Regions from separate parts of the uncultured Alteromonas sp. genome, predicted to be linked through region 4. Evidence: predicted binding sites of a transcription regulator. Region 4 holds the regulator's gene; each other region holds the start of a gene.

Region 1 (8,234 bases), on a different contig from region 4:
GTGAAGTAACCCTGTGGGTCGATGTCATCAAAGCCATGCTCAACCAGTGCTTTCCAGTCGAGTGCTTTGACTTTGGATTCAGGGTTTGCCAGTTGCAGTGTCGCTTGGGTCAGTTCATCAGAGATTTCCTGCTGACCTTTGCCTGTGTAGGGGATTTGTGAATCTAGGGACTTATGGTGCATACAGCGGCGAATCACCAAGGGGTTAACTCCTGAGCGCTCTATTCGTCTACCATAATTATGACGATGCCCGTGAGGGTCTTTACCTTCAGCTTTGCTTGGTTCTAAACCTATGCGCTTCAAGCCATTGGCGTAGTTGTCATGGAAAGCGTTGATGGTGTAAGGGTTGCCAAAGGCACTGTGATGAAAAGAAATAAACGCATAAGGGTGGTGACAGTCGATGCTGGCGCGGTACTTCTGGTAGGTCTTCCAAAGTGACATAAACACTTTGCCGTAGTCGGTTGGGAACCACTGAACCTGTATGTAGTTATCTTTATGGTCAACCACACGGTTTTTCCAACCAAGATGTGCTGTGCCTTTCATGCGCTGGCGAGGGATACGCGCATACTTTTCTTTTAAGTACGTTTCTCTATTCTGATTTTTAGAACGAACTTCAGGGTCACTAGGCGCTTTACCGTCAATTTCGTTATAAATTCGAACGATAGCACTATCAGGGTTATAGGGATCTTCAAATACGTCTGTCACCCAAAGCGTTAAAGCTTCACTTTCGCGTAACCCGCCACCGTGCATGAGAAGGAGTATTAACTTATCCCTGAGTGCCACTCGTGGGTCGCTTGCGCCACCGATGCCATTTATATAAAAATCTTCCCAATACTTTTCAGGAAAGGCGATGGCGTCATCTTCGGTTTTGGTGAGTGGTGTGCGCCCCTTAATAGTTCGCGCCTTACGGATGGTTTTATTGACGGTCTTATCTTCAATATGACCAAGGAAATCGTTTTGGTTTTTGCGATACCATGCTGCGTAATTCAATCGCTGCTCATGCGGGGTAGCATCACGCAAGGGATTCATGGACGCAGTGCCGTGCTTGTTTGCCAACCAATCTGTGAATGCCGTCAATCGATGAATATGCTTATTCACGTTACTGGTTGAACTTGGCACCCAATACAAACCTGATGGGTCAAGTCCATCCTCACCAATCGTTCCTGTATACAACCGCTTAGAAAAGGTCTGAAAGAGCAACTTCGGATCGTCAAACAATCCTCTATTGGCTTCCATGTAATCCAGCAACAAGGACACAGCTTGAAGAAATCCATTCATGACGGAGTTACTCACACCGTCCAGCTCTAGCTTGAGTAGATAGTCCGTGACCGTACTTAACTCTCCTTGCTCAGTTAGCAAGATAGGCAGTTGGCTTTTGATGCCCGTATTGTCCTCTACAATCGTTGCTCTAACTTTTACTGATGACAAACTATGCTTTCCTTATACACTTATACACTTATACACCTTGTACACACCATTGACTATATACCTATAGCGTTAGTTGTGCAATAAAAAGGCAGGTTTCTCTGCCTTAATACACAATATACACCCTTTAAATTACTATATATAATGTTTAGGCGGTTTTTTTATTCATATTGGTATAGCAAATAACAGCTGGTCGCTAAACGTAACTACTTATTAGCAACAAGGCTTTCTGCAAACGTATCGTTAAACCAATCTTCAATCATGTTCTTTTCGTAAACCAGATTATCGCTGGGTAACCTACGATTAACGGTATTCATGAACATCATATCTTTGATCTTAACCTCTTCGCTTTTAAGCACTGTGCTGTCACCGCCTGTAAGTACATATGAGAATGACATTCTAGGAATATCTATTTCTTTAATGATCCTGACATCCGTAGCAGACTGCCCCATACCAACAAAAGATGCTGGCCACACCTGACCGGCTAAATCTAAGTCAGTGACGGTAATTGACAGTTTTTGATCGTCAGGAAGCTTTTCTGCCAGTTCAGTAAAAAACTCATCGAGCTCTTTAAAAGTGCGTTCTCTAAAGCGAGTTCGAGATTCATTCGAAGGCTTAACATCTCGGTAAGACTTTGGTTCTTCCCAGGTTACTTCAACCTGTGCCGCTTGCAGTACACCAGACATACCCACACTGGCGAGCAAGAGCGCAGATACACTCGTTAACTTAGCTATTTTCATGTAACCCCCTACCTCGTTTCTAAAAACCCGGTATTAGTCAGCGACAAAAAACTGAGTAAGCGGGTAACGGCGCTTAGTGAAGCATGACTTCAACTTATAGCAATGTTACTACTTTTATCACAACTATATGCTCAATAATAGCACAGGTAGCTGAACGTAAAGTGAATGGCTTTATCTATATACACGGTAACAGAGTGGAAGGATTAGAAGGCACAACGGAAGAAACAATACCTTTAACGCCAATTATTTATCGGGTTCCAGTAATTATTTATCGGGCTCCAGTAGCTATTTATCGGGCTCCAGTAGCTTAGATTGCTCTATCATTGCGCACAATTGCTGGCGCTTGCCGCGGCTAAAATTAGGGTTTATATCGGTGGTTTCGCAATATGCGATATGAAAGCGCATGACCGTTGAACGACTTGCCAGAATTCTTCGAAGGTAGTTTGCTTCGAATTCTTTTAAAGGCGCAAGCTGCGCCGCCGCCTGATCTCTTAACGCATCCAGCTCTCTTTGTTCAGGTAACTCAGAAATAGAAACAAACCAACCTGAGACGGTACTTTGTATATCTGAAAAAAAGTATTGAACAAAAGGCGAACGTAGCACAATCACCAATAATACAATTTCGGCACAGATTACAAAGAAACGAAGCATTTAAAATTATTCCACTACTATACTTAATTCAAACAACGCAGCTATCGTTAGTTATTTTCAACAAACATTTTCGTCAAAAAAATCAAAAGGATAATTACTTGTATAATTTTCATTCGGTATTAAAAACTATTATCGTCATAGTAGTCAACTAGCATTAAGTAAAGATAGATTGATAAAATATAATTTCTGAACTTTCAGTATTGACTGAAAGATAAATAAAGATGATCATTAGCTCTATCATTGATCTATGTTAAACACGCTGAATTTTCACCTGTTATAATGCGCCGCGCAATACAAGAAGTTGGCTAAGGTTTTGAAAAAATGAACGAACAAATTCCGGTTAAAAACGTTACTCCAGTAAAGGTGCACAAACCCGCATCAACCACTGAAGGGAAGCGATACGACTCGCGTAGTCGTATTTATGTTCGTGCGGTTAAAGGCCCTCTTGAAACATTCAGACGTTTTTTCGGTTTGTTTTTTCTCGCCATCTTCGCCGCTATTCCTTGGATAAGATTTAATGGCCAGCAGGCAGTGCTACTCGATATTGTAGAGCAGCGCTTTTCTATCTTTGGGTTAACGTTATGGCCGCAAGATTTAACCTTGCTTGCCTACATTTTTATTGTAGGCGCATTCGCGCTGTTCTTCGTGACGACCTTTGCAGGCAGGGTCTGGTGCGGCTTCATGTGCCCTCAAACTACCTGGGTATATATCTACACTTGGTTTGAAGAGAAGATAGAAGGCCCTAGAAATAAACGCATTAAGCTAGACGCGCGAAACATGGATGCGGATAAATTTATTCGCAAAACCCTCAAACATACGGCTTGGGTGGCGGTTGCTTTACTTACCGCACTCACCTTTGTGGGATATTTCACCCCAATCGGCGCGCTCTTTATTGATTTTTTCACCTTTAATACAGGTTTCTGGGCCGCGTTTTCAGTGATCTTTTTTGCAGTGTGCACATATGCCAATGCGGGTTACATGCGAGAAATCATGTGTACCCATATTTGCCCTTATGCCCGTTTTCAATCGGCCATGTTCGACAAAGACACCTTTACCGTCTCTTACGATGCCAAACGAGGCGAACAGCGAGGCCCTCGCCCTCGTAAACTAAGCCATGAACAGGTACATGAAAAAGGCTTGGGCGACTGTATTGACTGTAACCTCTGTGTGCAGGTTTGCCCCACCGGCATCGATATTCGAAACGGTTTGCAGTATGAATGCATTAACTGCGGTGCGTGCGTAGATGCCTGTAACGGCGTAATGGATAAAATGGGTTACCCCAAAGGGCTTATAAGCTTTACGTCGGAAGAAGAGCTTGCGGGGGGTAAAACACATATCGTACGGCCTAAGCTGATTGGCTACCTTATCGTGCTTATTGTCATGACAGGGTTATTGGTTGCTGACATTGTGACCCGAGTACCCCTTGAAATTGATATTATTCGCGACCGTAACTCGTTATACCGTGAAACGAATGAAGGGTTAATTGAGAACGTTTATACCGTTAAAGTATTGAACAAATCTCAGCAAACTCATACCTATACCATTTCGGTACAAGGACTGCCTGAATACACCTTTATTGGCAATAAAGAAGTGACAGTGCAAGGTGGTGAGGTTTATAGCACACCGATTTCGGTTGCAACTGACCCGTATAATCTGGAAGATGTGGTAACAGACATTCAATTCACCGTTACCACTACCACCGATTCAGGTGAAAACGTTACGGTTAATGAGCCAACCAAATTCCTTTATCGATGAAAGACTTTTCGTTTTCTGGATTAGATCCAGACACTATATTAGATGCCCTGGAGACTCAGGGCATTTTTCTTCAAAGCGGCTTACTTGCTCTCAATAGTTATGAGAACCGGGTTTACCAGTTTCAAGCCGATGACAACAAACGTTATGTGGTTAAGTTTTATCGGCCTGCCCGTTGGACAGACGCGCAAATTTTGGAAGAACACAGCTTTGCCCAAGAACTTGCTGAAAGCGAAATTCCGATTGTTGCGCCTTTAGCGCTAAACGGAAAAACCCTTCACCACCATGGCGATTATCGCTTTACCGTTTTCCCTTCGGTAGGTGGGCGCCAGTTTGAGAACGATAATTTAGACCAGCTGGAATGGATGGGCCGCTTTATTGGCCGTATTCACCGCGTGTCTCAAGCGAAAACCTTTAAACAACGCCCTGATATCGATACGCAAAGCTATTTAGATGAACCTAGACAGGTTTTAGAAAATAGTACCTTGTTGCCCAATCATCTTAAAACAGCATTTTTTGCTATTTTGAACCCCGTGATAACCGCAGCCTCTTCGGCTTATAAAGCCACCGACGTCATTCGATTGCACGGCGACTGCCACCCCGGAAATATTCTATGGCGTGATGGCCCTACCTTTGTTGATTTAGATGACTGTCGGATGGGCCCTGCTATCCAAGATTTATGGATGATGTTAAGTGGCGACAGACAGCAACAACTATTGCAACTTGATACGTTGATTGAAGCCTATGAAGAATTTCAGCCATTTAATACTAATCAGCTTGTGTTAATAGAACCCCTTCGCGCCATGCGAATGGTGCACTATATGGCATGGCTGTCTCGCCGCTGGGAAGATCCAGCCTTCCCTCGCGCCTTTCCATGGTTTGCCGACGATAAATACTGGGAAGGTCAAATTCTTGCGTTAAAGGAACAGCTTTCAGCCATGCAGGAACCGCCTCTAAAACTCGGGTATTAGCTGGCAAAACCTGAACACACTCGCTATTTATTAGGCACTTAAGCTATACTCCTTCGCGCTTAGGTGCCCATCTATGGGTTAAACGGGAAATCAGTGAAATCTGATGCTGCCCCCGCAACGGTAAACTCAGTGTGAACACACACATTCTCCTTAATACGCCACTGTGTCATCGATATTTATGTCGCGACATGGGAAGGCAGAGAAACCATACACAGTATTGGTGAGTGAGCCCGGATACCGGCCTAGCTTCACGGCAGTTATTCTGCTTACATTCACCCTTGTACTCGGGCGGAGTACATAGCGAGAAATACAATGAAATTTCAAACACACTTTACCTGCACTGCAGTTTACGCTGCCGTGGCTACACTGCTGTCAGCACCTGTTTTAGCGCAAACTCCTGATACCATAGAAACACTCACCGTTACTGGCACCCGTTTGCCTGTACAAATAGCTAAGCTGCCTGCATCGGTAAGCGTATTAACCGAGCAAGATATTCAAGCCTCAGGCGCTGTACAACTTACCGATTTAATTCGCGGTTTACCTGGCGTAAGCCTTTCCCAATCAGGTAGCCCAGGCGGCCTTACCGAACTTCGTGTTCGAGGCAGCGAAAGTAATCACTTGCTTGTGCTTATTGATGGCGTAGTGTCTAACGATATTGGCCAAGGAAGCTTGATAGACTTGGCCCACTTAACCTCGGCGAACGTGGTACGTATAGAACTACTACGTGGCCCGCAAAGTGCCTTATGGGGCAGTGGCGCAATTGGTGGCGTATTAAGTATCACCACCAAAGCAGGTGAAGGAGCCAGTGCAAAACCTAGCATTAATTTAAGTGCGGGAATAGGCACACAAGGTACTTACCAAGGCAGCATTAATGCCGCCACGCAAAATGGCGATGTGGCTGTGCGCACCTACGCCAATTACCTAAAAACAGATGGCGATAACATTTCCCGCGTGGGTAATGAAGATGACGGTTATGACAACATGACCGCAGGCATCAACGTTGATTACGCATTGGCTGATGCACACACATTAAGTGCGAAATTTCGCAGCACCCAATACGAAAATGATTACGATGGTACCGACTATGTCACCACCGGATTACCTGCTGATGCCGACAATGTGACTGATGGTAGCCAACTTAGTACTAAACTAGCTTGGCGCTACGCGCCAGATGCATCTGCCTATGCGTCTACTGTGTCTTTCGATTACCGAAAAGACGACAATGACAACACCACATCAGGTGTCGATGCAGGTGGCACCACGGGGGAGCGCTTAGCCCTAAATTGGACAAGTTTTTACAACTTTGATAACTGGCAAGTAGCGGGTGGTGCTGAATACTTACAACGTTTGTTTGAACAACGTGGCCCTGTTGTATTTGGCGATCCAAATCAAAAGCAGCACGACAATACGACCAGCTTATTTGGTGAAGCCACTGGTGACCTCGTTGATAATGTTTTTGCGACCTTAAGCGCAAGGTTCGACAACAACAGTGAATTTGATGACGCCGTTAGTTATCGCGCGGGCCTAACGTGGCAAGTATCAAAAACCTATGCACTATTTTCAAGCTACGGTAAGGCGATTAAAACCCCAACCTTTACTGAACGATTTGGCTATTTCCCAGATAGCTTTATTGGTAACCCTGACTTAACGCCCGAAGAGAGCGAAGAGTGGGAAGTGGGCGTAAAAGCAGATTGGAATTCGGTTACCGCACAGATGAGTGCTTATAGTGCCCAACTTGAAGACGAAATTAATGGCTTCGTTTATGACGCCACCCAAGGCGTGTACACCGCTGCCAATGTAGATGGTGAAAGTAGCCGTGACGGCGTAGACGTTGAAGTAACTTGGCTTAGCGATTTAGCGAAAGTGTCGGCATCTTATAGCTATTTAGACGCTGATCAAACCAGTTTTGGCATTGCCAGCACAGAGCTTCGCCGTGCACGTCATCAAGGCGCATTATCGGTATTGTCTGATTTAGGTACCGAGAAATTTAGCCTTTATGCAAAACTGGCCTATACGGGCACCCATTACGATACTTACTTCCCTCCCTACCCTGCTAATGCAGAAACCTTAGGGTTGTCAGCTTATACCCTAGCGTCAGTTAACCTTGGCTACCAAGTTTCTGAAAAGTGGGCGTTATCATTAAAAGTGAATAACCTTTTTGATACTGACTACGAGGATATCGTGGGCTATGCAGGACAAGAACGACGTGCATTGCTATCGGTGAGCTACAATCACCAGTAACACCTATTCCGTCACTTTTTAAACTAAAATAGTGACACTTTATTCGCTTCTTCTTTACGAAGAAGCGAAACTTCCCCCTCAGATATCATCCATTCGTTGCATTTTTCCGCTCGCTTGTCGCGTAAACTAGTGCCCAATAAAAGCCTGTGGTAACCTCAGCATTGATAGATAGATTTGAAATCAAAGGATTCAATTACATGAAGAAGTTTGCAGTGTTGTTTGTAATGGCAATGCTTTTGCCATTAACCGCATGTGCCCAAGAAGGTACAGCTAAATGGAAAGAAGGTACCCATTACACGGTATTAGATGAAGAAGCGACTAAAAAGCCAGTTATCACAGAATACTTCTCGTTCTGGTGCCCACATTGCTTCCAATTTGAGCCAATCGTAAAACAAATTAAAGAGAAGAAAGGCGAGAACACTAAGTTTGAAAAAGTGCATGTTAACTTTATGCGC
Region 2 (8,234 bases), on a different contig from region 4:
TTGAGGGAAACTAAAAATCAATAAATTAAAAAAGGAGGGCTGTAATTGGATCTCGTTACTTATTGGCTAACCGCTGATGGCGCTATCTCGTTAACTACCGCCGCAGTGCTAATAGCAACCTCTACGATGACGTCCTTGATAACCGCCACCTTTGGTATTGGCGGTGGCGTGTTGCTTATTGCGGTAATGGCGGGAAGCTTGCCAGTATCTGCACTTATTCCTGTGCATGGGTTGGTACAGTTAGGTTCAAACGGCAACCGAGCACTAATGACCTTTCGTTATGTTGATTGGTCTATGGTGAAGTTCTTTTCGTTTGGGGCGTTGTTGGGGGCGGTGCTGGCTACGTTTATAGTCGTGCAATTGCCCTTAGTCGTAATCCAATTTGCTGTAGCGGGTTTTATCTTATTTTTGGTGTGGGGCAGCAAACCAAAAGCGCAGGAAATGCAGCCCGCTGGGCGAAGTCTAGCGGGGCTGGTCACCACGTTAATCTCTATGTTTGTGGGGGCTACGGGGCCGCTAGTTGCCGCGTTTGTGCATCGGAACAATTACAATAAAATGCAGATAACCGCCACCATGGCCTCGTGCCTTACCTTTCAACATGGGTTAAAAGCGTTTGTGTTTACCTTTGTAGGATTCTCCTTTTTTCAATGGCTAGGATTAATTTTTGCCATGATTATAAGTGGCGCAGTGGGGACTTACGTGGGGCTAAAAGTACTCAAGAAGATTCCAGCCGATAAATTTCTCGTGCTGTTTAAGGTTATCGTTACCTTATTAGCAATCCGCTTAATTGTGCAGGCAGTGTCTGATTTAGTGTAGGTCAGCTTGTTCGATGTTGTTTGCCTATGAATTACTCAACGAAAGCGTGATAGGCGAATATCTTCGCCTATCACTTTACCTTTTTTATCGTAATTTACATGTTGGCTCGCTTTGGGAGTGGGCCAGTGAATAGTGGTCGCTAAAAGCGATAGCTCGCTGAGATCTGCCATTCTCTGCCAGTCCCAGGCAGTTTATCTCCTACCGCAATATCGGCATCTGATACGCGGTTAACACCTGCGGTATGAGCGGTATAGTACTTATCAAGCGCATTTTGAAGCTGTACCGACACGCTAAAGGCTTGAGTAAGTTGCCAGCGTGCGCCCAAATGTATAAGTCCGTAACCTGATGTACTGCTTTCATTTTGTAGGGCAGAGGTATGATTCTGTGCACCCACTAAATGAGACGTAACTGACAACATAAGCGGCGATTGCATAAGCTCGCTTTGCCACTCAATACGGGTAGTTAATTGCTCAGGGGCAATGCGAAATAACCCGTCGTCTATATCGTCTCTATTACCATGGCTCAAACTTGCTGTAGACGTTAGAAGCAGGTTGTCAGATAGCTTACCGTTAATCGTAACGTCTAGGCCTTTAATAACTGCGTCGGTATTCGTCCATTGAAACGGTGTATCAGACCCCATCATGGTCGAGAACATAACCGCAGCTGCATTGCTGCTCGGGGTGCCAGTAATATAGTCTTCTATGTCTTGATAATAAAGTCGTGGTGAAACGGTCCAGTCATTTTTGCTGTAAGTAACACCAAACTCAATTTGACGCGCAGTTTCGTTATCGAGTTCAAGGTTACCAATGTAATTGAACCCGTCTGCCATGCCGCCTGTAATGCCTAATGGTAACCAGGTGTAACGTTCATAATAATTAGGCGCGCGGTTCTTTTGGGAGATACCCGTAAAGACTGTCACCGTTTCGCTTACGGGTATTTGAATAGTCGCTGCCGCATCTAGCATATTGTAGGTTTCACTACGTTCGGCGGTGTTGAAGTTAGACGCTAGTGTGGCCACCGCATCGTTCATCATTACCATGTTAGAGTCTATTGCATCAGCGTCCATATCAATTTGGGTATAACGAAGGCCCAGCAGGTAATCAGCGGTGTCGGTTTTTCTATGCCATTCGGTAAAACCACTGTAAGTATCGCGGGTAATATCGCTAAAGTTATTGATATAAAATGCGCTGTTATTCGGGTTGGTGATAACAGAGCTATTTCGACTGTGTAAATGACTAAAGCCTACTTCAAGTTCACCATTAAGGGCTGGGGTGATGTAGCTTGCCTCTATTCCTTGTGCAACGGAATCGGCATCGTTTTGTCTTGCCGTGCTGGCCATCGAAACCGCGCGTTGAGAAAAATTGTCCATGGCGTGTTGGTTGCTATTTCCAAACACGCTGACTTTTAACATACGCTCATCATCGGCTTGGTATTGATAACCTAAGCGATACCACGCCGCATCTATAGACGTAATATCCATGGCAAGAGCCGCAGTACCGCTATTGTTAGTGTTCAGTGTTTGGTAGCTGACATCTAGGCTATGCTTGCCCCAACTATAGCCTGCACGAAGTTTACCGCCGTTTCTTTGGTACTGAGAATTAGGGATAGTTATGTTTGAGCCTGCATCGTTAGAGGCAGCCTCGCGCTCGTCACGTTGCTGGTGGGTAAATGCGCCGCTAAAAAAGCCATTGTCTGTGCCATAAAATGCATTGGCTTGGTACTGCTGTGCATCGCCGGGAGAAAACGCACCGGCGCTGGCATTAAACTGCAGGCCATTAGCTTGTGCAAACAAGTGCTGAGCGTCGGCACGAATGTCTAGTTTACCGCCTAAGGTTTCAACCCCTGCACTTACCGGTACTATTCCGCGATACAGCACGGCCTGAAGGCCGGGTTCAGGTAACACATGTGAAAGCGGGGAATCCATAGCGTTAGGGCCTGCGACCGCAATATCTACACCATCAATAGTCACGCCGACTCTATCACCATAAAGGCCACGGTATTGAATTAACCCGGTTACGGGGCCGTTTCGTGAAATAGTTACGCCAGGAAGGGCAGCGAGTTGATCGCCATAGTCAGCTTCGGTATTAGTAGAGGCCGAAACCGGCGCATTATTAGTGAGGGTGAGCGGCTCGCCAATAACGGTAATCACTTCTGTTGAAGCGGTGTCTTGAGCATACAAAAAAGGGGAAAAGCCAGCAGTACATACTGCTAGTGCAATGGCTGTTTTTTTCATAATTAGTCCATTTTAATTAAACAACGTCAGCGATAACGCTGATAAAAGCGCGTTATAAATAAAGTGTTATGGGAAAACTATGAAAGGGGTGGAGCGCGTGACAGCGGAGCCGCGTAGGCGTATGCGGTATAGGGCCGCTGTGCAATGGCAGTAGCAAGGTTGTTATAACTAACAAAGGTTATTAAGGGAAGTGAAAACTCAGGTGACTTTACCGCGTTGGGTAAATCAGAAAGTAGGCTATTGGTACAGTCGATATGTTCTACCGGTATTTTGCTAATATCGACACTAACATAAACAAACTCACCGGCATGTTCAGTCGCGCTTAATGATATCCAGCGCATGGTATTACCGGTACAGATAAGTTCTATATCGTTGTTGCTGTCGTTAAACTGGGTAGTAAATTGCTGGGCCTTTTCCATTGAAACAGCCGCAAGCCCCAATGCCATCGCATTTTGCAAAAGCAGGGTTAGGCATACTAGCAGTGTAAATAATGACTTCAATGGCAAAGCAGTATTCTATTTCTACCGGAACTTATCTAATAATACGTTAAAAATAGGATGTTGAAAGGGTTTTTACTGCGAGCTATTTAACCCTTAACCTTTAACCCTAGCGATTGAAGCTTACGATATAACGTCCGCTGGCTGACACCTAGTGCATTGGCAAGAGTGTCTATACTGCCTTCGTGCTTTGCCACTACCTTTTCAAGGTACTTAGCTTCAGCAGCTTCCAGAGTGAGGACTCTTTCATTTGTGTGGACAGTGGGTTCGCTAACTAGCTCGGGCAAATCGGTTGGGTAAATTACATTTTCATCTGCCAACAAGTACGCTTGTTCCACAATATTTTTAAGCTCTCGAATGTTACCTGGGTAGGTATAGTTGGTTAGCATTTCAATAGTGGATTTGTGTAAACGCTTTTTCGAAGGCAGTTCGTGCAACATGTGGCTGCACAGCAATTCAATGTCGCTTTGACGCTCACGAAGTGGCGGAAGGTGTATGGGGAAACCTGCAATACGGTAGTAAAGATCTTGTCTGAATTCACCTTTTTCCACTAAGGATTTTAAGTCTTTATGGCTAGCGCATACTAAACGGAAATCGGCTTTTTTTACTTGCACGCTTCCAACTGGGCGGTAGGTTTGAGTTTCAAACAACCGTAGTAACTTCACCTGCATGGTAAGAGGCACATCGCCAATTTCATCAAAAAATAGCGTTCCGCCTTGGGCGGCATCAACTAATCCTTTTTTGTTTGATTGCGCGCCAGTAAAAGCGCCTTTCTCGTAGCCGAATAACTCCGATTCAAAAAGCGTATCAGCTAACCCCGTACACTCTATTACCACAAAAGGTTTTTCAGCGCGGTGGCTACTGGTGTGCAGGGCATGAGAAACCAGCTCTTTACCTGTGCCCGTTTCGCCTTGAAGCAACACGGCTATATCGGATTTTGCGGCCCGATTAATTTTATTCAGCATGGCTTTAAAGGCGGCAGACTCACCTATCATTTTACCCTTGGTAGGGTAATTTGATGCAAACGCGAGTTTATCTAATATTTCTAAGTAACCAAGCAGGTCGCCATTAGCGTCGTGAACCGGCCGCATGAGAATATCACAATAGCTTTGACCGCTTTTTGTGGTGTGAATGTGAACCACACTTGCAGTCCGGCCGGTGTCTTTGCATTGCTGAATAGGGCAGCTTTCACCGCATTGATCACAAGGCTTAGTATTACCGTGTGACACCTTAAAACACTGACTTTTACCCGGAATAATATCCACAGGGTAGGTATTGCGATAAGGCTGGTTAACCGCCTCTATTACATACTGATGATTAATGAAAATAGCGGGTTTATCGATGGCATCTATCATTGCCTGAACAATCGAGATATTCATGTAACAGCTTCACCTAGCGATACGGGGTGGGTGCGCATGCGGTATAGATACAACCTACACCCATAAGGTAATTAATCTAGGTTTAAGGTATCACATTGGCACGAGCCTTGTACGTATCTTGGTAGGTAATGCTCCCCATTGAGGAAAAGAATATGAAAACGAGATTAACGGCTGTTGTGATAAGTGGGTTCTTTTTATCTGCTTCACTATTAATCGTACTATCAACCGCGCTAGCGGCTGAAATGCCGCAGCCGCAAGACAGCATAGCTACACAACACGCAACTGAAACCACCCTGGCAGGCCCCGAAGATAAGCTAAATCAAGCACGTAGCAATGCCAAAGCACTAGGGGGCGCGTTAAAGTCGAGGCTTCAGCAAGCTATTTCAAAAGGTGGTTTGGAAGCAGGGGTAGAAGAGTGCTATGTGGCTGCTGGGCCTATTGCAGAAGCGCTCAAGAAGGATGGTTGGACGGTAGGGCGCACCGCGCTGCAAGTGCGTAACCAAGACAACCAACCAGATGCATGGGAAGAAACCCAATTGCACGAGTTTGCAGATGCCTTATCTAAGCAATTGCCTATGCCGCTAGAGGCATCACAGTGGAATGAAGAAACAGGTGAATTGCGCTATATGTCAGCGATTGTTACGGGGCAAGTATGTACAGCCTGTCATGGCAATAACGTGGCCCCAGCAGTGTTAGATATTATTAAAGAGAAATACCCTGAAGATACCGCCACGGGTTTAGCGCCGGGCAGTTTAAGAGGGGCTTTCACGCTTACCTATTCACCCGAATAGCCATTTCTTTATTTAGAAGATGCAACGGGCCTTTACTGGCTCAGTTGCATCTCTATCGCCTCTCGCTTATTTCTTCTTACTCTCTTTACTTATTTCTATTCACCTAATTCCTTTCCAGTGCTTTTTGCAAACCCTCCACTTTCAGATTTTTTGACCTATTACTTCATTTAATTTTTATTTGTCAAAAATGGCGGGAATTGTCATTTTTGGCGCAATTTCCTCTCATCTTGTTTGAGATGGATCAACGCGGCTGGTTCGACTTAGTGGAATAATTGCGCCGCATGGTAGGGAATACAGGTGGTGATGGGCAATCGTGCCATAGCTGGCGCAAAGCTTGCTAAACCTCCGTCAGAAGTACAAGTCTTACGGTGCGGCCTTATTTTTAAGGTTATTGATTTAAAAGAATTTTAGCGGCTTGCCGTACTGTTTTTTAACTAGGGAGAAAACCCATGAGCGATACGTTAGTCGAGCTATCGCGGTGGCAATTTGCGCTAACTGCGATGTTCCACTTTATATTTGTGCCCTTAACCTTAGGGTTGAGTTTCATGCTTGCCATTATGGAATCCGTTTATGTGATGACAGGCAAAGAAATTTACAAACAAATGACTCAGTTTTGGGGCAAGTTGTTTGGTATTAACTTCGCCATTGGTGTGGCTACCGGCCTCACTATGGAGTTTCAGTTCGGTATGAATTGGTCCTACTATTCTCACTATGTAGGGGATATTTTTGGGGCACCGCTGGCTATTGAAGGTCTGATGGCGTTCTTCCTAGAATCGACTTTCGTTGGATTGTTCTTCTTCGGCTGGGATAAAATGTCGAAGGGAAGACACTTAATGACCACTTGGTTGGTGGCTATTGGTTCTAACTTCTCAGCTCTATGGATACTCATTGCCAATGGTTGGATGCAATACCCTGTAGGCGCAGAATTTAACTTTGAAGCCATGCGCATGGAAATGACAAGTTTTGCCGAGGTTATCTTCAATCCTGTCGCGCAAGTAAAGTTTGTGCATACCGTCTCAGCGGGCTACGTAACAGGTGCCATGTTTGTATTGGCTATTTCTAGTTATTACCTACTTAACCACAAGCATATCGCATTTGCCCGTCGTTCTTTCGCTATTGCGGCTAGCTTCGGCCTAGCGGCTACCTTGTCAGTGATTGTGCTTGGTGACGAAAGTGGTTACGAATTAGGTGAAGTGCAAAAAGTGAAATTGGCTGCGGTTGAAGCGGAATATGAGACCCACCCAGCACCTGCGCCTTTTACCGTATTTGGTATTCCTAATGATGAAAAAGAGGAAACCGAATACGCACTTCAAATTCCTTGGGCGATGGGCATTATTGCTACTCGTTCACTTACCGAGGAAGTGAAAGGCTTAAAAGATATTAAAGCAGAAAACCGCTTACGTATTCTTGATGGTATTAAAGCGTACGGTTTGCTCGATAGTGTTCGAGATGGAACGGCTTCTGCAGACGAACAAGCCCTGTTTGACGCACATAAAGATAATATGGGCTATGCCATGTTATTAGAGCCATTTACGGATGATGTCACACAGCCTTCTGAAGCGGCCTTAAAAAAAGCAGTAGATTACAGTATTCCTAAAGTCGCCCCCTTATTTTGGAGTTTCCGATTAATGGTGGTATCAGGCTTTATTATGCTAGCCGTATTCTTGGCTGCCTTCTATTACAGCACTCAACATAAAATTACGCAGCCTCGCTGGTTGTTGAAAGCATCATTGTATAGCTTGCCGCTGCCTTGGGTTGCGTGTGAAGCCGGTTGGTTTGTGGCTGAGTTTGGTCGCCAGCCTTGGTCCATTGCAGAGATTCTGCCAGTGCATGCATCAACGTCTAATTTGTCTATTTCTGACATTGTTACTACGTTAGTCGCCTACTCAGCGTTTTACACTGTAATGTTCATTGTTGCTTTTTACTTGATGAAGAAGTTCGCCAAAAAAGGGCCAGTACCGCCTGAAGATAATCATAGTGATGAAGATGACGACCTAATCGACTTTGATGCAAAAGGAGCAAACGCATGATTGATTATGAATTTCTTCGCGTAGCCTGGTGGTGCCTTATTGGTGTGCTATTGATTGGTTTCGCAGTAACAGATGGGTTCGATTTAGGTGTAGGTTCACTGCTGACCATTATTGGTAAAACAGACAAAGAACGTCGCGTAATGATTAATACCATTGGGCCGCATTGGGATGGAAATCAAGTGTGGTTTATTACGGCAGGTGGTGCCATTTTTGCAGCCTGGCCGATGATTTATGCTACTGCTTTCTCAGGGTTTTACTTAGCCCTAGCGCTAACGCTAATTGCGCTTTGGATGCGTCCAATTGGATTTGATTATCGCAGTAAACTGCCAAATGCTCAGTGGCGAAAAGCATGGGATTGGGCATTGTTTGCTGGTGGTTTCATTCCTGCGCTTATTTTTGGCGTGGCCTTTGGTAACTTGTTATTAGGTGTGCCGTTTGAATTCGACAACACACTTAAATCAACGTACACCGGCTCTTTCTTTGGTTTG
Region 3 (8,234 bases), on a different contig from region 4:
CGTTTTGGGTATCAAGTAAAGCGGCCGTTTTTTTAGCTTCAGGCTTCACACGAGTGGTGTTGTCAGCCTGTTCGCTGCTACTCGCTTGCTGGTTGTCGCAAACGCTAACAGAGGAGGAAAGTTCGCCATTAACTTCTTGCTTCCATAAACAAGGTTGCCCGCTCACCAAATATGAATACACAGTATGTAACTGTAAATAGTGATTATCATTAGTTATAGGTAACAGCGCTAAATGTACAACCCCGCCGCAGCCTACACCTAGTTTAAAGGCAATGTCTTCTTCATCGTTATCATCATAAACTGCTGTACGATGCTTACCATCTTGCATTACCCGCTGGGCTTGTTTGTTAATGTCTGATTCAAGGCAGCCACCACTTAACACACCTAGTTGATGCCCAGCATTGCTGAACAACATGACAGCCCCGGCTTTCCTGTAACAAGAGCCTTCCGTCTTATATATAAGCCCCAGCACCCACTGGTGGGCATCCTTTAGCGGATGCCACTGGGCTAAAAGGTGTATTAGCTGATTACTCATTGCTCAGTAGATGCCTGAACAATAAATTGCGCTAACGTATCTGGGTCTTGTGCACCTGCAACACCGCTATTACCAATCACAAAAGTAGGTACGCTTTGAATACCACGTTGCAACCATAAGTTCTCGTGCTCTCGAACCACATCTGCATAAGTTTGATTGGCAAGAAGTTCACTTACCTCTTGCTCGTTTAGCCCCACAGACACCGCTTCGTTGACTAACACGTCTATATCATTCACGTTTCTTCTTTCACTGAAATAGGCGGCAAATAAGCGTAATTTTAGCGCTTCTTGCTTACCGTTTTCCCCTGCATAGTGCAGTACTTGGTGTGCATTGAAGGTATTCGCCATACGCATGCCGTCGAAGTAATCAAACTTAAAACCAACCGATGCACCTGCATCAATAAGTTGTTTTCGGTTTTGATCACTTTGTGCTGGTGTAAGCCCGTATTTTTCCATTATATGTTCACGAACATCTTGCCCTTCTTGCGGCATGTTCGGGTTAAGTTCAAACGGGTGAAATTGAATAGTTACTTCTATATCGTCTAATTGCGCGATGGCTTTTTGTAGACGTTCGTAACCAATAATGCACCAAGGGCAAACTACGTCTGACACCATATCTATCGTTACTTTTTTCATTGCACCTCCAGCGCGAAGCCATAAATATTGTTGGTTTTTAAACACCTACTAAATGAATAATGTATTGTAGGGGTGAACCTTTCAGCTTCAACCAACATTGCTATTTTTACCGACCAATTCATCAAGTTCTTCGTTCACTAACTTCACAACAGCGTTAGACCACAATTGATAGCCTGCAACTTGCGGATGAAAGCCATCTTCAGCCATGTATTTGAGCGTGTTGTCTGATTGATCATTACCTATTGGGTTTAAGGTTAGTGTGAGTACGTTAACCCCATGATATTTGTTCACCAGCTTAAGCAAGGCGGTATTGAGGTACTTCGCTCTTTGCCCTAACACCCAACGTAACGGTTGGGGTAGCGCGGGAAATTCGTGCATAGGAGGCAGTGCGGTAAATACCACCAACCTGCACTGGTATCGCGCTTTTAGTATTTCGATTATTTGCGTGACATTACTACGCCACCGGCGCCAGGACGTAAAACCTGTTACATCATTTACCCCTATTGAAATAACCGCCACGTCGAACGATCTGCATTGAAGAGGCGTGTCGAAACTATGGGTAGAAGTGATTGTTGATAGGGACGTTGAATTAGCATAATACGTAGGATCAAGGTTGGGTTTAGCCCGCTGCAACATGGATAACAAATCCGTACTGTTAACCCCTGTCTTGGCCTTTAACTCCCAATTAACGCAAAAGTTTTCCGACAAACTGTTAATTAACCAGCCAGACAGTGCTTGTTCTTGAGTAGATACTCCCACGCCAGCGGCAGCGGAATCTCCTGCAATAAGCAACGCCAAGGGAGCCTTCATTTTCTGACAGCTTACCGGAACGCCGCTATGTGCATCGCCTTTAAGATGCACCTTGTTGGGGACATTGCTAGCGCACTGGCAACAACCCACTCTTTTACCGGTAGGTTCCGGTAATTTGAGCGTTTTTTTCCTTACTAGCAGGCCTTGTACTAGTAAAATTGGAAAAGTGACTATAATGAGTATGTTTAAGAGCAAAACCTTGAACGAGATCAATAAACACCTTACTAGTTTGCATTATTATCAATGATGAAATGGGTTTACCACGAAAGAAAGACCCTCTGTATAAGTGTCTTTCGCTACTTTACTAGCAAACTAAGCAGAAAATAACTATGAATTCGCCAATTGATCGCGCCACAAGTACAATTACAAAATATGCACAACAGGCGCCACGTTACACTTCTTACCCTACTGCGCTTAAATTCGAGTCGGTGAACGACGGGTTATTAGAGAGCGCGTCTGAAAACTGCGGCGCCGATACCATAAGCTTATATATTCACATCCCTTTCTGCGAACAGCTTTGCTATTACTGTGGCTGCAATAAAATAGTAACTCGCCACAACGAAAAAGCCGACCATTACCTTAGCTATATTGAAAAAGAGATGGTAGCGAAAAAATCGCTTTATAAAGATAAAAAAGTAGTCGCGCTTCATTTAGGTGGAGGATCTCCCAGTTTTCTTTCAGCAATACAACATACTTATTTAATGTATTTGATTAAGAAACACTTTCTTATTTCAAGCGAAGCAGAGTTTTCGATTGAGTTAGATCCTAGAAATGTGACCTGTGAATACCTAGAAGATTTAAATGAGTTAGGTTACACCCGCGTTAGCTTTGGTGTACAAGATATAAATGTAGATGTTCAGCAGTCTATCAATCGGGTTCAAAGTACGGCGCACATTGCCAGTTTAGTGTTTGATGCAAAAAACATAGGGTATACCTCGGTTAATCTAGACATAATTTATGGTTTGCCCAAACAAACTATGGAGAAGTTTCGCACCACGGTAGTAGCAGTAAAAGCCATGTCACCGGACAGAATCTCTCTTTTTAGTTATGCCCACTTACCCGACAGATTTGCCGCCCAACGCAAAATACCGCTAGATACTCTACCCACCCCGGATGAAAAAGCGGCAATGCACCAAATGGCAGTAGAAAGTTTTTCTAAAACAGGCTTTGAAATGATTGGTTTAGATCACTTTGCGAAGCCCAGCGATACCCTAGCCATGGCTAAGCATAACCATGTATTACACCGAAATTTTCAAGGCTACACCACGCATAAAAACAGTGATTTACTTGGTTTGGGCGTATCTGCCATTAGTACAATTGGCAATGCATATGGCCAGAATCCTAAGCAACTCAAAGACTATTACAACCGGTTGGACAACGACATTCCGCTAACCGCTAACGGCATTGCGTTAAGCCTAGACGATCGCATCCGCCGAGACGTGATTATGTCTTTAATGTGCAATTTGTATTTAGACAAAAAAGACATTGAAGATAAATATGGCATAAAATTCAATGGCTATTTCTGTATTGAATTAACGAGCCTTAAATCCTTAGTGACCGACGGTATTATTGAGCTTAGTGACCGATATATTAATGTGCCCGATAAGTCTCGCATTTATATAAGAGCAATATGTGCAAGGTTCGATGCTTACCTAAATAAAGATCATCATATCTCTCGCTATTCAGCGGCAATTTAGACAATGGGAATATAAGGCTGGGAATTTAGACCTAGAAAACTTAGATCTAGAGAACTTAGATCTAGGAAGTTAGTACCTAGGAATAGTAAACGCTGCACTTTAAAACGCTTTGCAAACCTACTGAAGTTTGAACCTAGCCACCACGGATAAACCAGGTTCAAGTTTCAACCTTTCAATCGACAAGGTGCTTACTCTGGCATACAACACTTGATTACCATGAGTTAGCATCACGATTGCGGTTTGTAGTTGCTGGTTTTCAGATTGCGGTATTTCAGGGTGGTAAATTTCCACTACTTCGCACGGTAACGCGTTTAAGATACTGCTAGAGGGCACATTCACTTTTGTATTGGTATCGATACTCACCTCGCTGGCAAAAACGGCTATTTTTCCTCGCTGCTGATGCTGGTCAGTGCTCAACCCTTGCTCGTCTTTATTATTTGTATTCAGTTTACTATCACATTGCACGGTAGCTTTGGCGTACAATATATTGCCGCTTACATTCAAACGCGTAAACGGGTGAGGAAAATCATCCGAGTTCTTAATTATCTCACCTTCTAAAATGGCACAGGGGTTTTCTACGCTTCCTTGGCTAGCGATTTTCGCCATAACGTAAGCTACTGAACCCGTCGCCTCTACCTCGCCATCAACAACAGATATCAGCCCATCACAGAATAGAGCCAAGTCTTGAACATCGTGAGACACCATGATCAATTTTATATTTAGGCGCCCACAGGTTTTGACTAGAAATCGTAGGATTTTGCTGCGTAAAGCCGCATCTAATGCGCTTAACGACTCATCAAGCATCAGCACATCTGGCCCATTAACCAATGCACGCGCTAATGCCACCCGCTGCGCTTCACCACCTGAAAGGCTGTCTATTGATTTATGCAGTAAATGTTCGCACTCACAACCAGCAATAGCATGCTCAACTTTTAACGCCTTTGAGCCAGCATGACGTTCGGCCAGTGCTAAATTGCCTTTTACATTTACATGAGGAAATAGCATAGGCTGCTGAAATACCAAACCTACCCGCACGCGGATGGGCGCGCTATTTACGTTTATTGCCTTGGTAACTGAATGCGCGTTAACTGTTGCGCTAGCAATAGGTTTAGCGTCTTCAGCAAACCAATTAACACTTACTGATGCTTCTTGTTCGAACCCAGCTAGCGCACGAAGCAAACTGCTTTTGCCTGCGCCTGATGGCCCAGTAATACCCACTACCTGCATGGAAGATGGTAATGCGGCTTTCGCACTAATGCGGTTTACTAACGAGACATTGAACTCCAACCTTGTCCTCCTTTTCCATTAAAGCGATACAGCAGCGTAAGCAGTAAAAATGAAAACAATAGTAGCCCCAACGAAAGTGCATGTGCTTGGCCATATTCTAAGGCTTCAACGTGTTCATACAATGCAATTGAGAGCACTTGGGTTTCGCCTGGAATATTCCCCCCAATCATTAACACCACACCAAATTCACCAATGGTATGCGCAAAGCTAAGACCGAATGCCACTATCAACGGCGCTTTGCACAAAGGAAGTATGATGCTGAAAAACGCCTCTATTTTTCCAAAGCCTAATGAATGCGCCACTTCAACATACCGTTTATCGAGTTGAGTAAAGCCGCTATACAAGGGCTGCAGCGCAAAGGGTAATGAGTAAATAAAAGAGCCTATCACTAAGCCTTCAAAACTAAACGCTAGCTGATGGCCTGTGAGCCATTGCCACCCTTCCCCAACTGGGCTTTGGGGCGAAAAAGCCACCAACAGGTAAAAGCCGAGCACGGTGGGTGGAAGCACTAAAGGTAATGCAAGTACCGACATGAATACGGGTTTTAATTTATGTTGCCAATTTGCCAACTTCCACGCCAGAGGAGTAACCAATACCATTAACAGCACGCTGGTTAAAAAGGCCAGTTTTAGGGTTAACCCTACCGCAGCAAAGGCGCTATGTTCTAGCATTTATGGTATACCCCTAGTGACTCTGTTATCTACTCGCTTGTTCTCATTAATACTGGAAGTTACGCTAACCGATAATGAATCATCAGCGGGTTGATAGCCCCAATTGGGCAAATTTCCCTGTACGTCTAATGACAATAAGTAACGAGCAAATGCAGATGCTGCGGCTTTTCTGTCGGCTGCGGCGGTAACTGCAAGGCTTTGTAATATTGGTTGATGTAGGGTGTCGGGAATGAGTATTGCCCCATCGCCTTCGACCCCGCTTTCGACATAAGCATTGCGCCCAGAAATATTTTGCTCATCAGCCTCATTTATTCGCTTATCAGTCCAATTAATTCGCTTGTCAGCTAGGGCGAGGGAGTATGCCACCAAGGCATAATCGGCGTTACCTGTAGTAAAAAACTGATAGGTTTGAAGTACGTTTTTACCCATCACAATATGGGGGGAAACAGCATTCCACTGATTGGTATTAACAAGATACTGCTTTGCTGCGTTGCCATAAGGAGCAAGTTTAGGGTTAGCGATAGCCAGCTTTTTCCCAGCCAATGCCCCAGCAGTAAAGTGTGGTGTTGAAGCGGTAGTATGAGAAGACAGAAAGGCCAACCTACCTTTAGCGTAAACATGCACATCTTCAGCGCTAACACGCCCTGCCTTTATCAACGCATTGGGCCTGGCTGTATCGGCAGAGAGGAATACATCAAATTGAGCACCATGAGTAAGCTGCGCAAATAGGGTTCCACTGGAAGAAACGGTAACACTGACTTCTTGCCCGGTTTTCTTGAAATAATCATTGGCGATGGTGCGTAAAGGTTTAGCAAAATTTGCGGCTACAGCAATTTGTAATGGCGAAGACAATATGGGCACTGCCGTGTCATAAGTGGCGACATCTTCCTTAGAAGCGACTACTTCATGGTGTTCATCATGCTGATGGTTGTTTTTGGAAATAGCATTATTATCAGCAATGGCATTTTTATAAGCGTAGGTCTGTTCATATGAAGAGAGAGTAGTGTCTGATACTGCCGCATTACAGACAAGACACAGAGTAAAAAAAACAACGGATAGAAACGCACCCGCGCGGCCTTTAGGGTTACCAACTTGCATGCTTAAAAACGCGGGGGAAATTCTTAAATACGTGAGTATCATTTTTAAACACGCCGGTATCTTTGCGCCAACCGCCATTGCTATTTTTCTCTCAACCAGGCCAAAGCGGCCTTGTCGTCTGAGGCTTTTACCTCAACCCAACGAGAATTATCTCGGGTGAACTCTTTTTTCCACAAGGGGACAGATTGCTTAAGCATATCCATTAAAAAGTTAGCGCCTTCAAATGCCGCAGCGCGATGGGGTGCGGCAGTGCCAACCCAGACTATTTGCTCGTCGTTATATAATCGGCCAACACGATGAACCGCGCCTGCCGAGGTGAGCGAAAATCGAGTGATGGCTTCTTGCACTAAGTTGGTTAGGGCTTGCTCTGTCATGCCAGGGTAATGTTCAAGCTCAATACCTAAAATATTACCATCGGCATTGTTGTCTCGTACCAAGCCGGTAAAAGTAACAATAGCGCCTACATTGCCTTTGGCTTTTTGGCTAGCTTCTTGGCGTAAGCGATTGTATAACCACTGTTGATCGAAATCGGCGTCGCCAATTAATGCGAACATGATTACCCCCCTGTTACTGGTGGGAAAAAGGCAAGTTCGTCACCTGGTTGCACATGAGTTTGTATATCGCACAGTTGCTGGTTTCGCGCCATTAATACACTGCCATTCTCGCTACCAGCAGAGGCACCAAGGGCTTGCGACCATTTGTCACTACGGCTTTTTAGCAAGGTAATAACGTCACCCATGGTGATGGCACTTTCAGGCAGCGTTAATGTAAAGCTACCTTCTTGGGTAATTTCACGTAATTGCGCAAAGGTTTTCACGGTTACATTCATGTTGAGTCCTATGAAGGTAAATTACTCACCTAATGTTTTATTGTCGTTGGTGTGGCTGCTAGCCGGCTCATCGATGCTTTGCCAATGACCCGTTTTACCCCCTTTTTTATCGAGTACCTGAATGCCTTCTAAGCGCATACCAGGGTCGATAGCCTTACACATATCAAACAAGGTAAGCAGGGCCACGTTCACACCGGTAAGGGCTTCCATCTCTACCCCTGTTTTGCCACTTAGTTTACAAAAACAGGTGGTTTTTATGCGGTTATTTTCGGGCTCGATGGCAAAGTTTACATCTACTTTCGAGAGCGCAAGAGGGTGGCATAACGGAATGAGATCGGCGCATCGCTTTGCCCCCTGAATACCTGCAATACGCGCAACGGCAAATACGTCGCCCTTGGCAATAGTGGCATTGCTTATTTGGTCGATAACCTCTGGACTGGTATATAAATACCCTTGGGCAGTGGCTTCTCTGACGGTTACTGCTTTATCGCTAACATCCACCATGTTAGCTTCGCCGCCTGCATTTAAATGACTAAATGTGGCCATTACGACACCAAGTGTTTAACGAAATTACAGGGTTTAAAATCGACATCTAACTGGCTAGCAATAATTTTTTCCCAACCGGTTTTACAAGCGCCTGTAGAGCCGGGTAAGCAAAAGATGACAGTATTG
Region 4 (8,234 bases):
GATTTATCAGGTGATGAAAAGAAGCTAGCCGAGCAGCGAAAGCAGTTACAACAACGCAAAGAAACAGATGACAGAGATTAATATATTCTCTGCTTTTTTCATTGGAATTGCTGGCGGCGTGCATTGTGTGGGTATGTGCGGTGGTATTGTTGCCGCACTACGCACAGTAACGCCAAGTAATGAACCGGCATTACCCTACACCCTTGCCTATAATTTTGGCCGTATCCTCAGCTACACATTAGCCGGCGCTATTACAGGCGCTGTCGGCCAAATGGCCACCGAGTTTGTGCCTATTGCTAAACCCGTTTTATCTTTGATTAGTGGCGTTATGCTGCTGCTATTAGCGTGTTATTTGGGAAAGTGGTGGCAAGGCTTGAATTATATTGAAGCTATGGGACGCGGCTTATTTAAAGCTATTCAGCCAATATCTAAACGATTTCTTCCATTCAAAAGCCCGGTTTATGCACTACCCTATGGTTTTATATGGGGCTGGCTACCCTGCGGGTTGGTCTATTCCACGTTAACGTGGTCATTAGCATCGGGGTCGGCCGTTGACGGCGCTGCCATCATGTTATTTTTTGGGTTAGGTACTCTGCCCACTTTGTTAGCTGCAAGCGCAGGTAGCCAGTACCTAATAGCTGGTTTTAGGCACCCCGTGGTAAGACAATGCTTTTCCGTAATAGTGGCTATTTACGCTCTCTTTTTAATTTATGCAGCAATTTCATAAACAAAAGAGTAAGATTAATATTAAGTCGACCCTATTTATAGTTTGAACCTATGAGCAAAGGAAGCCAATTCTCAATTCATTGTCAAAATTGCAGTTTCAGCCACTTGTGTTTGCCCGTTGCGCTAAACAAGACTGAGATTGAATCTTTAGATGATATTATTGAGCGAAAGAAACCCCTTCACAAGAGTGATTTGCTGGTAAAGTCGGGAGATAAATTCAACTCTCTTTACGCAGTACGCACGGGCTCTTTTAAGTCTTTCGTCACCAATTCAGATGGTGAAGAGCAGATTACAGGTTTTCACTTCCCTGGCGATATTATCGGCTTCGATGCCTTACGGGAAAATAAGCACCAAAGTTATGCTCAGGCATTAGAAACCGCCATGGTGTGCGAATTACCGTATGAAACGCTTGATGAAATGTCGGTTCAATTTCCTAAGTTAAGACATCAAATAATGAGTTTTATGAGTGCGGAAATTAAACAAGATCATGATCTCATGATGTTGCTTAATAAACGCTCAGCGGAAGAACGTCTATTGTATTTCCTCTCTCAGCTTTCTCAACGTTTCGAAGAACGTGGATTTTCAAATAAAGAATTTCACCTAACCATGACTCGAAATGAAATTGGGAACTATCTTGGTCTAACTATTGAGACCATTAGCCGCCTGTTAAGCCGTTTTCAAAAAGAAAATATTATCCAAGTGGACGGTAAACTCATCACTATTTTAGATTTTGATGAGATGTCACAACGTTTAACGTCTGTGGTTGCACCTAATATCGCCTGTAATAGCTAATCTTCAAAGCTTTTGATCTAAAACAAGTTACGTAATAGCAAATAGGTATTACACTTAAATTGTAGCAACCAAAATTCTGACTATGTTTGGAGGGGTTATGATTAAGTATGAGCGTATTTTAGCGGTTATTGAAGCCGATAGAGAAACCCAACCTGCGCTTAGCCGTGCATATGAACTTGCCAAAAAGACAGGTGCCTCTGTCACCGCCATGCTGGTGGTTTACGACTTATCTTACGATATGACAACCATGCTTAGCCCTGATGATCGTGAAGCCATGCGTGATGCGGTCACTAAAGAACATGCTGGATGGTTGAAAAAAACTTTAGACGACTTAGGTTTTTCTAAAACAGATATAGTTGTGGAATGGAACAACCGTGCCTTTGAAGCTGTGGTGCATTATGTCATCGACAACAGTATAGATTTAGTGGTAAAAGCAACTAAGCGCCATGACGATTTAGCTTCTGTTATTTTTACTCCTACAGACTGGCATCTACTTAGAAAATGTCCCTCCCCCGTATTATTGGTTAAAGATCATGAATGGCCTGAAAATGGTGAAATTATTGCCGCGGTAAATGTAGGCAGTGAAGACGACGAGCATGCCTTACTTAACGACAAAATCACGGTGATTGCTAACGATTATGCCGCGCTGCTCAGCGGTAACGTAAATTTGGTAAACAGCTACCCAGCTACGCCGCTAAATATTGCTATTGAAGTTCCTGAGTTTGACCCAGACACATACAACAACGCGGTAAAGCATCATCACGAACTTGAGATGAACACACACAGCGAGAAGTATGCTATCGATAGTAAGCGCTGTTATGTGAAGGAAGGCCTTCCTGAAAAAGTCATTCCAAAGATAGCCAAAGATATAGACGCTGAACTTGTTATCATAGGTACGGTTGGCAGAATAGGTATTTCTGCGGCTCTCATAGGTAACACCGCAGAACATGTTATTGATGAACTTGTGTGTGATGTACTGGCAATAAAACCAGACGGCTTTATTTCGCCCCTTTCACGGTAATTCAGACAGGTTCATAAACAGCCTGTCGGCACTGTTTGCTATCTTTGCGCTATAGCTTTAAACGCTATTGGTTTTTGTTAGAAGAGAGGGCCAACAAGATTTAAAAAATCTTCACCTCGCACATTCAATTTTACTTGATTACTGTATAATGGTTTTTTTCGCAGTAACCAAGCTATTGATATGAACAGTGCAGGCACAAACCGTGCGGACGCTCCGTTAACCGCGTCTCAAAATAAACAAAAATACAGCTTTAATAAGCTACAAAAGCGACTTCGTCGAAATGTAGGCAAAGCGATTGCTGATTTCGGCATGATTGAACATAACGATAAAGTGATGGTGTGCTTGTCTGGTGGTAAAGACAGTTACGCTATGCTTGATATTCTTATGTTTTTAAAACGCATTGCGCCAATTCATTTTGACATTATAGCGGTTAACCTTGATCAAAAGCAGCCTGGATTTCCAGAGCACGTACTTCCTGAATACCTCGAGAGTGTAGGTGTCGAATACAAAATTGTAGAAGAAGACACTTATTCTATTGTTATGGACAAAGTACCTGAAGGTAAAACCACGTGTTCGCTTTGTTCACGATTACGTCGCGGTATTTTATACAGCACGGCTAAAAAGCTAGGCGCCACTAAAATTGCCCTCGGCCATCACCGTGACGACATGCTAGAAACCTTCTTTTTAAACATGTTCCATGGCGGTAAGCTTAAATCAATGCCACCAAAGCTGGTTAGCGATAATGGTGAGCACATTGTCATAAGGCCCCTTGCTTATTGTACTGAAAAAGACATTCAGCGTTATTCTGATGCCGTAGAATTTCCTATTATTCCTTGCAACTTGTGCGGGTCTCAAGAAAATTTGCAGCGTCAGAACGTAAAGGCCATGCTACAAGATTGGGATCGCCGTTTCCCTGGGCGTATTGAGTCAATGTTTAGTGCGCTTCAAAATGTAGCGCCGTCACATTTGGTCGACAAGAATTTGCACGACTTTAAAGGCATCTCTACACAGAACGGGCCGGTTGAAGATGGTGATATTGGTTTCGATCCCCCCAGCTTTGCGTCGCCCAATGAGCCTACTGACGACACGGTTCACGTTATCAATTTGATGGAATCAAACTAAATGAAAATTGGTCTAGCATTAGGTGCGGGTGCCGCAAGAGGTTGGACCCACATTGGTATTATTCAAGCATTAGAAAAGCTGGGTATTAAAATTGACGTGGTGGCAGGTTGCTCTATTGGTGCCTATGTTGGTGCCGCTTACGCTAGTGGTAAGTTAGAAGGCCTTAAAGAGTGGTCTTGTTCTTTGTCAGATTGGCAGGTACTTGCTTTGATGGGCGTTGGTTTACGTAGGGGCGGTATTGCTAGCGGGCGAAAAGTGTTTGATAAACTTGCCAGCGAATTTTGTGCCCCAACCTACGAAGCAATGGAAAAACCGTTCGCCTCCGTGGCTACCGATTTGTACACAGGTCGTGAGGTAGTGTTTAGTTCCGGCGAGATTGGCAATACCATTCAAGCTTCGTGTGCTATTCCTGCCCTATTTGCCCCAGTCGCCCATGGCGATCGTTGGTTAGTAGATGGCGCGGTGGTTAATCCAGTGCCTGTTAACCTGTGTCGTCAGCTTGGTGCAGACTTTGTTATTGCCGTGAACCTTAATGCTGACTTCAGGCCCCTTAGGCTTGAAAAATTACGACTCGATCACGAAGAAAACCAAAGAAAAACCGAAGACTTTTTCACTAAAAGCCAAAACGTGCTTAAGCAGTGGTTCTCACCTGATGGTAAAGAAAAAGCAGAAACGGAAACTGAAAGTGAAACCGATAGTAAACATAGCGAGCAAAACGAAGGCGTTGCTAGCGACGCTATTGAGGCCATAGAAGAAACAATTTCGCCGCCACCAAATAAAGTCCCTAAAGGTAACCCTCCAGGGATTTTAAGTGTAATGAGTAGTTCGTTAGAAATACTTCAAGCAAGGGTGACACGTTCTCGTTTAGCGGGCGATCCGCCGGATATTCTGATAGAGCCCCAACTAACCGACGTGGGTATTATGGAATTTCACCGCGCACAAGAGCTATGTGAAAAGGGTGAAGAAACCATCACCCGTATTGCTGAGCAAATTAAGTATCAGCTATTAGCTTGATGCCATAGCGGTAACACGAAGTGGGGCTTTCGGTAGTGTGAGCCCTTTATTTTCGTTAATTTCACTTTGTTCTAAGTGAAGTATGCCGTTATTAATATGCAGGCCTTCTGGGGTAATATAATCCAGATTTTTATCATCAAATTGCAACATCAACCCTTTCACCGTTGGCATTAAGAACGATAAAAAGCTACCCATTTCATTGAAGAACGCTTCATATTGGCCATAGATAAAATTCAGCTCTTCTTTTGTATAACTGGCGGTTAAGTATTCACTTTTTGTTTCTAGCTGCACAGACATATCACATACATTAGCCGCTTCAGTTAAATCGATACTGATATAGGCATTTGCCAATTTTAGCGCTTTTTCCGTTGGTACAGTGAATCGGTACTCATCACTAACCTCTAATGGCATAGTTTGTTTGTCAGTGACTATCTCAGCGTTATTAATTTCACATAACCGCCCTTCACCAACACGCAGAAAACCAAAAGCGAATTGCAAAGCTTGAGTGTCTTCATTATCCAGTTTTTTTACGTGACTATAAAAACGGCTGTATTCCACATTCACCGTTTCAGCGGCAACACTTGAGGTGAGTAATGCGCCTATAAGCGCGCATGCTATACGTTTCATTCGGTTAAGAACTCCTGGTTAAACCGGATCATGGTTTGTAATTCGTCTACATAGGCCGCGCCGCGCTCAGAGTAATTCATTAATCCCTCTGCCAAGGCTACGCCAGTAATGGGGATTTGATTTGCTCTTAACCGCTCTCTGATTTCTCGCAAATCGGTATAGGCATCGTGTCTATTCAGGTTACGCATATAAGTATAAGTCGCCCGAGATAGGCTTGGGAACTTCGCGACTTCGTGCGTTGCGCCGGCATTTCGTTTACCGGGAACAAAACCACATCCTTTCACAAAGCACCAAATACCAAAGAAGTTATAACCTTTTCTAGCAAAACGACTGGTGCCCCATGCCGACTCGTTTGCCGCTTGCACGAGCACGAGTTCAGCAGGCAAAATATCAATTTTGTGAAGTAACGCAAGCAGACGAGATGTGAGCGGTTGTTCCGCCTTTACGCGGTACTCAGTTTGCAACCACTCAAGACGGCTAATGTCATCGTCGGTTAGCGGCTCTTCGTTCAAAGCCTTACGATACAACGTTTGTATGTAGTGTCTAAGGGTAAGTAAATACGCATTCTGTTTTTCAACTTCGGGGCGTAAGTAATCGAAAAAGGCACTTTTCTTTTCTTTAACGTCGGTATACGCAGAAAAGTCGGGAACAGGTTTTGTGGCTTCAGGTGTTTCTGGAATATCTAAAATATCGGGCTCGCGCTTAGTTAATATAAGCGCGTTAATGACTATTACTGCCAATACAGCAATAGTAATTAAAACAATTTTTAGCGTTTCCCGTTTATGCATCGAAGCTCGACTCATTCGTTTTACTTTGAACAGTTTGGCTGGGTGTATATTCACCCTCTTCACCAATCATCTCTTCATACAACAACCCTAGCATACTAAAATACAGGGGTAGAACCCACACAAGGGACAAGCCTAATGTAAACGGAACGGAAATAAACAATATAATAAAAATGGCAAACACACCGGCTAACTGTGCCCAATAAGCATTGAAAACCCGGCAAGATAAAATAATGGCACGAAGCGGCGTTAACGATTTATCAGCAACCAGCATGAGTGAAAAAGAGGTCGCCATCCAAAAATACACACCAGGTACCACTAACAATACCAAGCCAATTTGTACCACTATGCCATTCACCAATTGAGTAAGGGCTAATGCGAATATCAAAGAGACGTAGCTGAAAATAGAGAAAACCGTGGTTTTTTGACCTCTGGCATGGCTCACCCCCATCATATACAACCCGCCAATTAGTGGTGCAACAATGAAAATAGCCACAATTTCAATTAACGATTGGTGTTCAAAAATGAAGGTGCCGTCTTCATTGAAAGTAATGAACTTCTGAGCAACAAAACCGAGTACGACAAACGTAAGAAATAGGACTAATGAAGCTTGGAATAAGCTTAAAAAATTTGCTTTAGCCAAACCATTAGCGCGAGAAAACAACGATTTAATATCGAAATCATATTGCTTTGAAAGTGTTCTTTCTAGCTTGCTTGTTGGCTGGTTATCTTTAAAAGGCATTTTATTATCTGCCACACGATCCTCTACTGCTGCTATCGAATTTAACCGCCGCATTATACATAAATATGGCGATTAACCCCAATTACCACGTGTTAGTTGATTAAATGTAATAACCAGCGTTTTGCCTCAAAGCATAAATCTATGAGTGAAACGTTAGCCCAAGACTAATTTTGCGGCCAAGCCAACCAGTAAAACGCCCATTGCACGGTCGAGCCAGTACCCTTTTTTCCCAATAAGTTGAGCAATTTTACTGGTACTAAGTAGGTAGGATAGAAAACAAAACCAAAGTCCTGTTGCTATGGCTAAGTAAATTCCATAACCAAGCTTGATTGAAAAAGGCGTGTCGATATCAATAATAGCGGTGAACAACGATAAGAAGAATAAGGTTGCTTTGGGGTTTAAGCCATTTGTTAAAAAGCCAATCCAAAGTGCTTTTTGTGCAGATATTTGCGAGTTAGCTTTTTTATTATTGGCCGCCTTGTTATTAGCTAGCTTAGTTTCATCCAGATTATCTACGCTGTTGCTTACCCCTGCCTCGCCGCCTGCTGGCGGTTGGCTAGGCCCGCTTTTTAGTGCGCCATACGCAATATACAATAGATAACCCGCAGCAAGATAACTAAAGGTTTTGAAAAGCCATGGCGTAGTGGCAATAACTACACTTAAACCCACCAGTGAATACCCAACGTGTAGCAAAATCGCCAGTCCAATGCCAACGCTTGTATAAATAGCAATACGGCGACCGTACGCGAGGCTATTGCGAACCACTACCGCAAAATCAGGGCCTGGGCTAGCTACTGCAACAAGGTGCACTAGGGCAATGGTCAAAAATTCATTCAGGTAAGGCATATATTTTTAATATTACTCTATATTTTAGGCGCTCAGTGTCAGTGAGCTTTCATGCTAGTAAAGCGTCTTTAGCCATGAATTTTTTCAAATCATAACTTTATTTAAAGATCATATTCTTTAATTAACCGCGTTACAAACGCTGGGACTATTTCAGTGGCATTGCCGCTAATAGATTCATCGAATAACCAATTATTCGCACTGGGTTCTAAATTTAATTCTATGCATTGTGCGCCCGAGTCTTTCGCATTAATCACAAACCCCGCGGCAGGATAAACATTTCCTGAGGTTCCAATGGCTAAGAAGATATCTGCGTTCGCAATATCTTGTGAAATTTCTTCCATATAAAGGGGCATTTCACCAAACCATACAATGTCGGGTCGTAAAGTGGCGGTATTACAACAGGCACAAACAGTTTGGCCGTCGAACGCAGTTTTGCATTCAAAAGTCTTATTTGTTGTTACGCAACGGCTAGACAGTAATTTTCCGTGCATATGCAAAATACGTTCGCTGCCCGCGCGTTCGTGCAAATCGTCGACATTTTGCGTGATTAATGTGAATC

What was found. Region 4 encodes FNR, which switches genes on or off when oxygen is low (the NO sensors DNR and NnrR bind a similar motif). Its sites were predicted from a motif close to TTGATCTAGATCAA; they were not measured.
Region 1: a site for FNR is predicted at 3,056-3,069, ahead of ccoG (cytochrome c oxidase accessory protein CcoG). Genes of this name have one in related genera too.
Region 2: a site for FNR is predicted at 5,948-5,961, ahead of AAC006_RS09060 (cytochrome ubiquinol oxidase subunit I). Genes of this name have one in related genera too.
Region 3: a site for FNR is predicted at 2,180-2,193, ahead of hemN (oxygen-independent coproporphyrinogen III oxidase). Genes of this name have one in related genera too.

The regions. Positions count from the first base shown of each region.
Region 1 is NZ_CAXBMP010000003.1:58,177-66,410, reverse strand. Features, by position in the region: gene gmtY (gamma-mobile-trio recombinase GmtY) at 1-1,427, opposite strand, end outside; gene AAC006_RS03415 (DUF3016 domain-containing protein) at 1,631-2,164, opposite strand; gene AAC006_RS03410 (hypothetical protein) at 2,450-2,815, opposite strand; gene ccoG (cytochrome c oxidase accessory protein CcoG) at 3,137-4,570, shown strand; gene AAC006_RS03400 (serine/threonine protein kinase) at 4,567-5,538, shown strand; cobalamin riboswitch at 5,583-5,799, shown strand; gene AAC006_RS03395 (TonB-dependent receptor) at 5,851-7,779, shown strand; gene AAC006_RS03390 (thiol:disulfide interchange protein DsbA/DsbL) at 7,977-8,234, shown strand, end outside.
Region 2 is NZ_CAXBMP010000009.1:8,774-17,007, forward strand. Features, by position in the region: gene AAC006_RS09035 (sulfite exporter TauE/SafE family protein) at 46-816, shown strand; gene AAC006_RS09040 (TonB-dependent receptor) at 956-3,049, opposite strand; gene AAC006_RS09045 (hypothetical protein) at 3,127-3,549, opposite strand; gene AAC006_RS09050 (sigma-54-dependent Fis family transcriptional regulator) at 3,636-4,901, opposite strand; gene AAC006_RS09055 (DUF3365 domain-containing protein) at 5,078-5,716, shown strand; gene AAC006_RS09060 (cytochrome ubiquinol oxidase subunit I) at 6,166-7,746, shown strand; gene cydB (cytochrome d ubiquinol oxidase subunit II) at 7,743-8,234, shown strand, end outside.
Region 3 is NZ_CAXBMP010000001.1:13,504-21,737, reverse strand. Features, by position in the region: gene AAC006_RS00140 (XdhC/CoxI family protein) at 1-535, opposite strand, end outside; gene AAC006_RS00135 (DsbA family oxidoreductase) at 532-1,170, opposite strand; gene AAC006_RS00130 (SGNH/GDSL hydrolase family protein) at 1,258-1,980, opposite strand; gene hemN (oxygen-independent coproporphyrinogen III oxidase) at 2,310-3,677, shown strand; gene AAC006_RS00120 (ATP-binding cassette domain-containing protein) at 3,795-4,964, opposite strand; gene modB (molybdate ABC transporter permease subunit) at 4,943-5,635, opposite strand; gene modA (molybdate ABC transporter substrate-binding protein) at 5,636-6,811, opposite strand; gene AAC006_RS00105 (molybdenum cofactor biosynthesis protein MoaE) at 6,814-7,287, opposite strand; gene AAC006_RS00100 (MoaD/ThiS family protein) at 7,290-7,562, opposite strand; gene moaC (cyclic pyranopterin monophosphate synthase MoaC) at 7,584-8,108, opposite strand; gene moaB (molybdenum cofactor biosynthesis protein B) at 8,108-8,234, opposite strand, start outside.
Region 4 is NZ_CAXBMP010000012.1:102,981-111,214, forward strand. Features, by position in the region: gene ccoS (cbb3-type cytochrome oxidase assembly protein CcoS) at 1-81, shown strand, start outside; gene AAC006_RS11310 (sulfite exporter TauE/SafE family protein) at 68-727, shown strand; gene fnr (fumarate/nitrate reduction transcriptional regulator Fnr) at 778-1,518, shown strand; gene uspE (universal stress protein UspE) at 1,616-2,539, shown strand; gene ttcA (tRNA 2-thiocytidine(32) synthetase TtcA) at 2,720-3,661, shown strand; gene AAC006_RS11330 (patatin-like phospholipase family protein) at 3,662-4,675, shown strand; gene AAC006_RS11335 (DUF2987 domain-containing protein) at 4,667-5,302, opposite strand; gene AAC006_RS11340 (glucosaminidase domain-containing protein) at 5,299-6,090, opposite strand; gene AAC006_RS11345 (stress protein) at 6,083-6,844, opposite strand; gene AAC006_RS11350 (LysE family translocator) at 6,983-7,675, opposite strand; gene cobB (Sir2 family NAD+-dependent deacetylase) at 7,777-8,234, opposite strand, start outside.